Linked DNA regions of Tolumonas auensis DSM 9187. The protein of the gene in region 1 binds, or shares a complex with, the protein of each later gene. Links are inferred from orthologs where the notes say so. Each region holds a gene or a part of one and is shown in the gene's direction. Other genes may lie near its edges.

What was found.
Region 2: the proteins of secY (region 1) and secA are in contact, whole or in part, in a crystal structure (PDB 3DIN), measured with the Thermotoga maritima proteins. The link is inferred for Tolumonas auensis DSM 9187 from one-to-one orthologs. Residues at the interface, in WP_004081795.1 of Thermotoga maritima: Glu108, Gly109, Glu110, Glu111, Ala236, Glu237, Arg238, Arg239, Ile240, Thr241, Ile242, Gln243, Tyr244, Ala245, Arg246, Arg247, Val248, Thr249, Gly250, Arg251, Arg252, Val253, Tyr254, Gly256, Ala257, Ser258, Thr259, Tyr260, Leu261, Pro262; in WP_004082002.1 of Thermotoga maritima: Glu261, Ala262, Arg263, Lys300, Ala301, Arg302, Thr303, Ile304, Ile305, Leu323, Tyr324, Asp325, Pro326, Val329, Ser330, Tyr333, Ile336, Lys340, Phe345, Val349, Glu363, Phe364, Tyr374, Ser375, Gly376, Gly377, Glu393, Ile395, Thr482, Ser483.

The regions. Positions count from the first base shown.
Region 1 is NC_012691.1:129,696-134,701, forward strand. Bases 1,711-4,612 are described here. They hold secY (preprotein translocase subunit SecY), read left to right. Parts: upstream 1,711-2,446; coding sequence 2,447-3,778; downstream 3,779-4,612. Other genes in these bases: rpsE (30S ribosomal protein S5), read left to right, coding at 1,711-1,812; rpmD (50S ribosomal protein L30), read left to right, coding at 1,820-2,002; rplO (50S ribosomal protein L15), read left to right, coding at 2,005-2,439; rpmJ (50S ribosomal protein L36), read left to right, coding at 3,806-3,919; rpsM (30S ribosomal protein S13), read left to right, coding at 4,060-4,416. Outside these bases: rpsH (30S ribosomal protein S8), read left to right, coding at 1-389; rplF (50S ribosomal protein L6), read left to right, coding at 401-934; rplR (50S ribosomal protein L18), read left to right, coding at 944-1,297; more of rpsE, read left to right, coding at 1,312-1,710; more of rpsK, read left to right, coding at 4,613-4,821; rpsD (30S ribosomal protein S4), read left to right, coding at 4,853-5,006. UniProt on the Escherichia coli protein: The central subunit of the protein translocation channel SecYEG. Consists of two halves formed by TMs 1-5 and 6-10.
Region 2 is NC_012691.1:599,639-602,925, forward strand. It holds secA (preprotein translocase subunit SecA), read left to right. Parts: upstream 1-363; coding sequence 364-3,087; downstream 3,088-3,287. Other genes in the region: lpxC (UDP-3-O-acyl-N-acetylglucosamine deacetylase), read left to right, coding at 1-112; TOLA_RS16940 (hypothetical protein), read right to left, coding at 109-240; mutT (8-oxo-dGTP diphosphatase MutT), read left to right, coding at 3,156-3,287. UniProt on the Escherichia coli protein: Required for protein export, interacts with the SecYEG preprotein conducting channel.

The DNA.
Region 1 (5,006 bases):
GCATGCAAGATCCGATCGCGGACATGCTGACCCGCATCCGCAACGGTCAGGCGGCCCACAAGGTTTCCGTCTCTATGCCTTCTTCCAAGCTGAAAGTAGCTATTGCTAATCTGCTGAAAGAAGAAGGTTACATCGCTGACATTAAAGTGAGCGGAGATGTTAAACCTGAACTGGAAATTGAATTAAAATATTTCCAGGGTAAGCCTGTTGTTGAGCTGATCCAGCGCGTAAGTCGCCCTGGTCTGCGTATTTATAAGAAACGTGGCGACCTGCCAAAGATCATGAATGGTCTGGGTATCGCTGTTGTTTCTACTTCTAAAGGTGTGATGACTGACCGTGCTGCGCGTAAAGCTGGCATGGGCGGTGAGATCATCTGCTACGTAGCGTAAGGAGCTAGGAAATGTCTCGTGTTGCGAAAGCACCTGTTACTATTCCGGCTGGCGTGGAAGTAACCCTGAACGGCCAGGAAATAGCTGTTAAAGGTAAAAATGGCACCCTGAAGCGCATTCTGAACGCTGCAGTTATCGTCACCAAAGAAGAAAATGTGTTGAAGTTCGCACCTCAAGAGGGTGTGACTGGTGCTGACGCGCAGGCTGGTACAGCACGCGCACTGGTAAACAACATGGTTATTGGTGTTACTACTGGCTTCGAGCGCAAACTGGTGCTGGTTGGTGTAGGTTACCGTGCACAGGCGAAAGGTAAGTCTGTTGGTCTGGCTCTGGGTTTTTCCCATCCAATTGACCACGAACTGCCTGAAGGTGTTACCGCTGAATGTCCGACTCAGACTGAAATCGTACTGAAAAGTGCTGATAAAGCTATGTTGGGTCAGGTTGCGGCTGATATCCGTGCCTATCGTAGCCCGGAGCCTTACAAAGGCAAAGGTGTACGCTATTCTGACGAAGTTGTGCGTACTAAAGAAGCTAAGAAGAAGTAAGGTAACACTATGGACAAGAAAGCAGCTCGTATCCGTCGTGCTACTAAAGCACGTCGTAAAATGCTGGAACTGGGCGCGACTCGTCTGGTGGTTCACCGTACTCCGCGTCATATTTATGCGCAGGTTATCGCAGCAAGCGGTGCCGAAGTTTTAGCTTCTGCATCAACTGTTGAGTCAACCATTCGTGAGCAAGTGAAATACACCGGTAACGCCGATGCGGCCGCCGCTGTGGGTAAAGCTATTGCAGAGCGTGCTCTGGCAAAAGGTGTTACCACTGTAGCGTTCGATCGCTCTGGGTTCCAATATCACGGTCGCGTAGCCGCACTAGCTGCTGCTGCACGTGAAGCTGGTCTTCAGTTCTAAGCCAGGAGTCGACAATGTCTAAAATCGAATCTCAAGCCGGTGAACTGCAAGAAAAGTTAGTCGCAGTAAACCGTGTTTCAAAAGTAGTTAAAGGTGGTCGTATTTTCTCCTTCACAGCTCTGACTGTTGTTGGTGATGGTTCTGGCCGCGTTGGTTTCGGTTACGGTAAAGCGCGTGAAGTTCCTGCTGCTATTCAAAAAGCAATGGAACAAGCTCGTCGTAACATGGTTAAAGTAGAGCTGATTGAAGGCACTCTGCACCATCATGTTAAAGGAACCCATGCTGGTTCTACCGTATTCATGCAGCCTGCTTCTCAGGGTACCGGTATCATTGCCGGTGGTGCAATGCGCGCCGTTCTGGAAGTGGCTGGTGTACATAACGTTCTGGCTAAGACCTATGGCTCAACCAATCCGATGAATGTAGTTCGTGCAACAATTGAAGCACTGGCTGACATCAAATCACCGGAACAAGTTGCTGCTAAACGTGGTCTGCGCGTGGAAGAAATCCTGGGGTAATAACGACATGGCTAACAAGACTGTAAAAGTTACACAGACTCGCAGCTCCATCGGTCGTTTGCCGAAGCACAAAGCCTCTTTGCTGGGCTTGGGTTTGCGTCGTATTGGTCATACTGTTGAAGTGGAAGATACTCCATGTGTTCGCGGCATGATCAACCAGGTTTATTACATGGTGAAGGTGGAGGAGTAATCATGCGTTTAAACACTCTTTCTCCGGCTGCTGGTGCAAAATCTGCTAAAAAGCGTGTAGGTCGTGGTATCGGTTCTGGTTTAGGTAAAACTGGTGGCCGTGGTGTTAAAGGTGCCGGTTCACGCTCTGGCGGCGGTGTGCGTGCGGGTTTTGAAGGTGGTCAAATGCCTTTAAAAATTCGTATGCCAAAATTTGGTTTCTACTCTCGTAAAGGCGCGGTAACTGCCGAAGTTCGCTTGAGCGAAGTTGCTAAAGTTGAAGGCGACGTAGTAGATCTGAACACCCTGAAGCAAGCTGGTGTAATCACTAAAGGCATGCAGTTTGCCAAGATCGTTCTCTCTGGGAACATCGATCGTGCAGTGACTGTGCGTGGTGTGAGCGTTACTAAAGGTGCTCGTGCTGCAATCGAAGCTGCCGGTGGCAAAATCGAGGAATAATAAGTAGATGGCCAAGAAACCAGGATTAGTAACACGGGGCTCGCAGGGGGGCCTGAGCGAACTGAAAAGTCGTTTACTTTTCGTTCTAGGTGCTATCATCGTCTTCCGTGCGGGCGCTTATGTGCCGATTCCTGGTATTGACGCTACTGTGCTGGGACAGTTGTTCCAGCAACAGAAGGGAACCATCATTGAAATGTTTAACATGTTCAGTGGTGGTGCCCTGTCTCGTGCATCTATTTTTGCGTTGGGTATTATGCCGTATATTTCGGCTTCAATTATTATCCAGCTACTGACCGTCATCAGTCCTTATTATGCTGAGCTTAAGAAGGAAGGTGAGAGCGGTCGGCGTGTTATCAGCAAGCATACCCGGTGGGGTACTCTGGTTTTAGCCACAGTACAAGCATCCGGAATTGCTACTGGTTTACCAAATATGATGCATGGCTTGGTGCTCAACCCCGGTTTCGGCTTCTACTTTACTGCTGTGGTTAGTCTGGTTACCGGAACCATGTTCCTGATGTGGTTAGGTGAACAAATTACCGAACGTGGTATTGGTAATGGTATTTCGCTGATCATCTTCGCGGGTATTGTTGCTGGTTTGCCCCAAGCTATTGGTGCAACAGCAGAACAGGCTCGTCAGGGTGAGTTGCATATTCTGTTGCTATTGTTGCTCGTTGTTATTGTGTTTGCTGTTACTTACTTTGTTGTATTTGTTGAGCGTGGTCAGCGACGTATCGTCGTAAATTATGCGAAACGTCAGCAAGGTAATCAGATATTTGCAGCACAAAGCACGCATTTGCCGTTAAAACTGAATATGGCGGGTGTTATCCCTGCGATTTTTGCATCAAGTATTATTCTGTTCCCGGGGACGATTGCGTCTTGGTTTGGTCAGGGTGATTCATGGATTGCAAATATCCTGCAAGAAATTTCGATGAGCTTGCAGCCAGGTCAGCCGTTATATGAATTGTTGTATGCAGTTGCCATCATTTTCTTCAGTTTCTTCTATACTGCGTTGGTATTTAACCCTCGTGAGACTGCGGATAATCTGAAGAAGAGTGGTGCATTTATCCCGGGTATCCGCCCAGGAGAGCAGACAGCTCGTTTTATCGATAAAGTAATGACACGTCTAACACTGGCCGGAGCCTTGTACATCACAGCGATTTGCTTGGTACCCCAGTTACTGATGACCTTCTGGCACGTGCAGTTCTACTTCGGTGGTACTTCCTTGCTGATTATCGTTGTTGTCATCATGGACTTTATGGCACAGGTACAAACTCATATGATGTCTCATCAGTATGGGGATGTACTGAAAAAAGCCAATCTTAAAGGCGTAGGCCGTTAATCCGGTCTAATATTGCGGAGTTAAGCAATGAAAGTTCGCGCTTCCGTTAAAGCAATCTGCCGTAACTGCAAAATCATCAAACGCCACGGTGTGGTGCGTGTGATTTGCACTGAGCCGAAGCATAAACAACGCCAAGGCTAATATATTTTCGGTAGAGACTTGAAAAGTCGGGGCTGGCTAAGTACATTAGCCAGCCTACATTTGTGTGTAGGAAGATCACCATGTATCCGGAACGGGCTTTGTGGTGGTCGTAAAATTACTATTTGTTTAGGAGTGGAATAGTGGCCCGTATCGCTGGCATTAACATTCCTGACCATAAACATGCAGTTATCGCGTTAACTGCGATTTATGGCGTTGGCGACACCCGTGCAAAGAGCATTTGCGCAGCAGCTGGTATCGCCGAGGATGTGAAAGTTAAAGATCTGGACGAAGCTCAAATTGAAGCGCTTCGTACTGAAGTTGGTAAGTTTACTGTCGAGGGTGACCTGCGCCGTGAAGTATCCATGAACATCAAACGTTTGATGGACTTGGGTTGCTACCGTGGTTTGCGTCATCGTCGTGGTCTGCCGGTTCGTGGACAACGTACCAAAACTAACGCGCGCACCCGTAAGGGTCCTCGTAAACCGATTAAGAAGTAAACGGGAAGGTAGAAAATGGCAAAAGCTCCTACTCGTGCTCGTAAGCGCGTTAGAAAGCAAGTTAGCGACGGCATTGCACACGTTCATGCCTCTTTCAATAACACAATCGTGACCATTACTGACCGTCAGGGTAACGCTCTGTCTTGGGCAACTGCTGGTGGTTCAGGTTTCCGTGGTTCTCGTAAATCCACTCCGTTCGCTGCACAGGTTGCTGCTGAACGTGCTGGTGAGATCGCCAAAGAGTATGGCGTTAAAAACCTGGAAGTAATGGTTAAAGGTCCTGGTCCGGGCCGTGAGTCATCTATTCGTGCATTGAATGCTGCGGGTTTCCGCATCACCAATATCACGGATGTAACTCCGATCCCGCACAACGGTTGTCGTCCTCCTAAAAAACGCCGTGTATAACGTTGTCTAGTAGGATTGTTGGAGAAAGAACATGGCAAGATATTTAGGCCCAAAGCTGAAGCTTAGCCGTCGTGAAGGCACCGATCTGTTCCTGAAATCAGGCGTTCGTGCTATCGACTCTAAGTGTAAAATTGACACAGCTCCTGGTCAGCACGGTGCGCGTAAGCCACGTCTGTCTGACTATG
Region 2 (3,287 bases), 470 kb from region 1 along the record:
ACTGCTGCGCGCTTTGCTGGCTGATGCTGAAGCCTGGGAGATGGTGACCTTTGAAGAGGAAGCTGCAAAATCTCCGATTGCCTACTTTGGTACCAAGCTTGTTTTAGCTTAAACCTGATCAATACTGAATAGTTCACAAAGCACCGGTTCTCCGCCCGGTGCTTTGTTGTTTCTGCCTGCGACAATAGCAGACTCATAAGTCTGATTATGGTAATCTTTCCCTACCGCAAGTTGGGGCATTCCAGATATTCTTTCCTTGAATCCCAGATTTTTCGTCCCCATATATCGCGTAATGACATTACATATTCAGAATCGCTGTCCGTCAGGACAGACAATAATCAATAGCCTGAGAGTTGGGTAATAATGATCACCAAACTATTTACCAAGATCATTGGTAGTCGCAATGATCGCACCGTAAAAGCATTAAAAAAGATCGTAAAACAAATCAATGAACTGGAACCCCAGTTTGCCTCTCTGGCTGATGTGGATTTACAGGCGAAGACAGTCGAATTCCGTCAGCGTCTGGAAAAAGGTGAAGAGCTCGATTCGCTGTTACCTGAAGCCTTTGCGACTGTCCGTGAAGCATCAAAACGTGTATTCGCTATGCGTCACTTTGATGTCCAGATGATGGGCGGCATTGTGCTGAATAATAACCAGATCGCCGAAATGAAGACCGGTGAAGGTAAAACACTGACCGCGACATTGCCAGCCTATCTGAATGCGCTGACTGGTCAGGGCGTGCATATCGTCACAGTGAACGATTATCTGGCACGTCGTGATGCAGAATGGAGCCGTCCGCTGTTCGCTTTCCTGGGGATGACCGTTGGCTGCAACCTGTCAGGTATGAGTCATGAAGAAAAACAGGCGGCTTATGCCTGTGACATTACCTATGGCACGAACAACGAGTTTGGTTTCGATTATCTGCGCGACAACATGGCGTTTGCGGCAGAACAGCGTGTGCAGCGTCCGCTGTATTATGCATTAGTGGATGAAGTGGATTCGGTGCTGATTGATGAAGCACGTACTCCGCTGATCATTTCCGGTGCTGCCGAAGACAGTTCTGAACTCTATATCAAAATCAATACACTGGTGCCGTTGCTGCAGAAGCAGGATAAAGAAGACTCTGAAGAGTATCAGGGGAACGGCCATTACACCGTCGATGAGAAAGCCCGTCAGGCTTATCTGACTGAAAATGGTCAGATTTTTGTTGAAGGCTGGTTAAAACAGCAGGGTTTAATGGGTGAAGATGACTCTTTATTCTCGGTTGCCAACATTACTTTACTGCATCATGTGAATGCTGCATTACGCGCCAATACCCTGTTTGAGCGTGATGTTGACTACATCGTTAAAGACGATGAAGTGATTATTGTTGATGAACATACGGGCCGTACCATGGCCGGACGTCGCTGGTCTGAAGGTTTGCATCAGGCGATTGAAGCCAAAGAAGGCGCAAAAATCCGTAACGAAAACCAGACCCTGGCTTCTATTACTTTCCAGAACTATTTCCGTTTATACGAAAAACTGGCTGGTATGACCGGGACTGCGGATACTGAAGCATATGAGTTCCAGCAGATCTATGGTCTGGAAACTGTGGTTCTGCCAACCAACCGTCCGATGATCCGTGATGATATGGGCGATCTGGTTTACCTTACCGAACAGGAAAAATACGACGCAATTATTGAGGATATCAAGATCCGTGTCGCTGAACAGCGTCCGGTGCTGGTAGGTACTATCTCTATTGAGAACTCAGAGTTGCTGTCCAATATCCTGACGAAAGAAGGTATTGAACACAAAGTACTGAATGCCAAATTCCACGCTCAGGAAGCGCAAATTGTTGCTCAGGCCGGTCGTCCAAGTGCAGTGACTATCGCTACTAACATGGCGGGTCGTGGTACTGACATCGTGCTGGGTGGTAGCTGGCAGGCTGAAATTGATGCGCTGGAAAATCCGACTGCAGAGCAGATCGCAACCATCAAGAGTGAATGGCAAGTACGTCATGACGCGGTGATCACTTCCGGTGGTCTGCATATTATCGGTACTGAGCGTCATGAATCACGTCGTATTGATAACCAGCTGCGTGGTCGTTCCGGTCGTCAGGGGGATCCGGGTTCATCCCGTTTCTATCTGTCGATGGAAGACAGCCTGATGCGTATTTTCGCGTCTGATCGTGTCAGTGGCATGATGAAAAAACTGGGCATGGAACATGGCGAAGCCATTGAACATCCATGGGTCAGTAAAGCGATTGAAAATGCACAGCGTAAAGTGGAAGGCCGTAACTTCGATATCCGTAAGAACCTGCTGGAATTTGATGACGTAGCCAATGACCAGCGTAAGGTAGTTTACGAACAACGTAATGAACTGCTGGAAAGTGCGGATATTTCAGAAACCATCAAACTGATCCGGACTGACGTGCTTGATCGCGTTATTGATCAATATATTGCGCCGCATTCATTAGATGAAAGCTGGGATATTGCCGGTCTGGAACTGCGTTTGCGCACTGATTTTGCCATTGATCTGCCGATTGCTCAGTGGATCAAGGAAGATGACAAGTTATACGAAGAGAAAATTCGTGAACGTATCATCAGCGAAATCGAAGCCAGCTATGCACATAAAGAAGAGCTGGCCGGACATGACGTTCTGCGTCAGTTTGAAAAATCAGTGATGCTGCAGACGCTGGATAATCTGTGGAAAGAACATCTGGCGGCGATGGATCACCTGCGTCAGGGTATCCATCTGCGTGGTTACGCCCAGAAGAATCCGAAGCAGGAATATAAGCGTGAAGCCTTTGAGTTATTCACTCAGATGTTGGAAGCGCTGAAACAACAGGTGGTGAGTGTTCTGTGCCGTATTCAGGTGCAGGAGCCGGATGTGGACGCCATTGAAGAACAACGCCGTCAGTCAGACTCAGCCCAGGTTCGTACTTACAGCCATGAAGAGATCAATGCGCTGGCTGAGGATGAAGCGGAATCTGTGGATGGTCAGGCGGTGGAACCATTTGTTCGTGATGGTGCCAAAATCGGGCGTAATGATCCTTGCCCTTGTGGGTCAGGCAAAAAATACAAGCACTGCCATGGCAAACTGGATTGATCCATTTTTGCTCATGAAATAATTATACAAGGCGGCTTCGGTCGCCTTTTTGTTAGCAGGAAAAAAGTATGAAGCAAGTGTGGGTCGCAGTCGGGGTTATTTATGATCCTCTGCTGGGATATTTTATCTGCCGCCGGGCAACACATCAGCATCAGGGCGGGAAGTGGGAGTTTCCGGGCGGGAAGGTTGAAGCGGGCGAA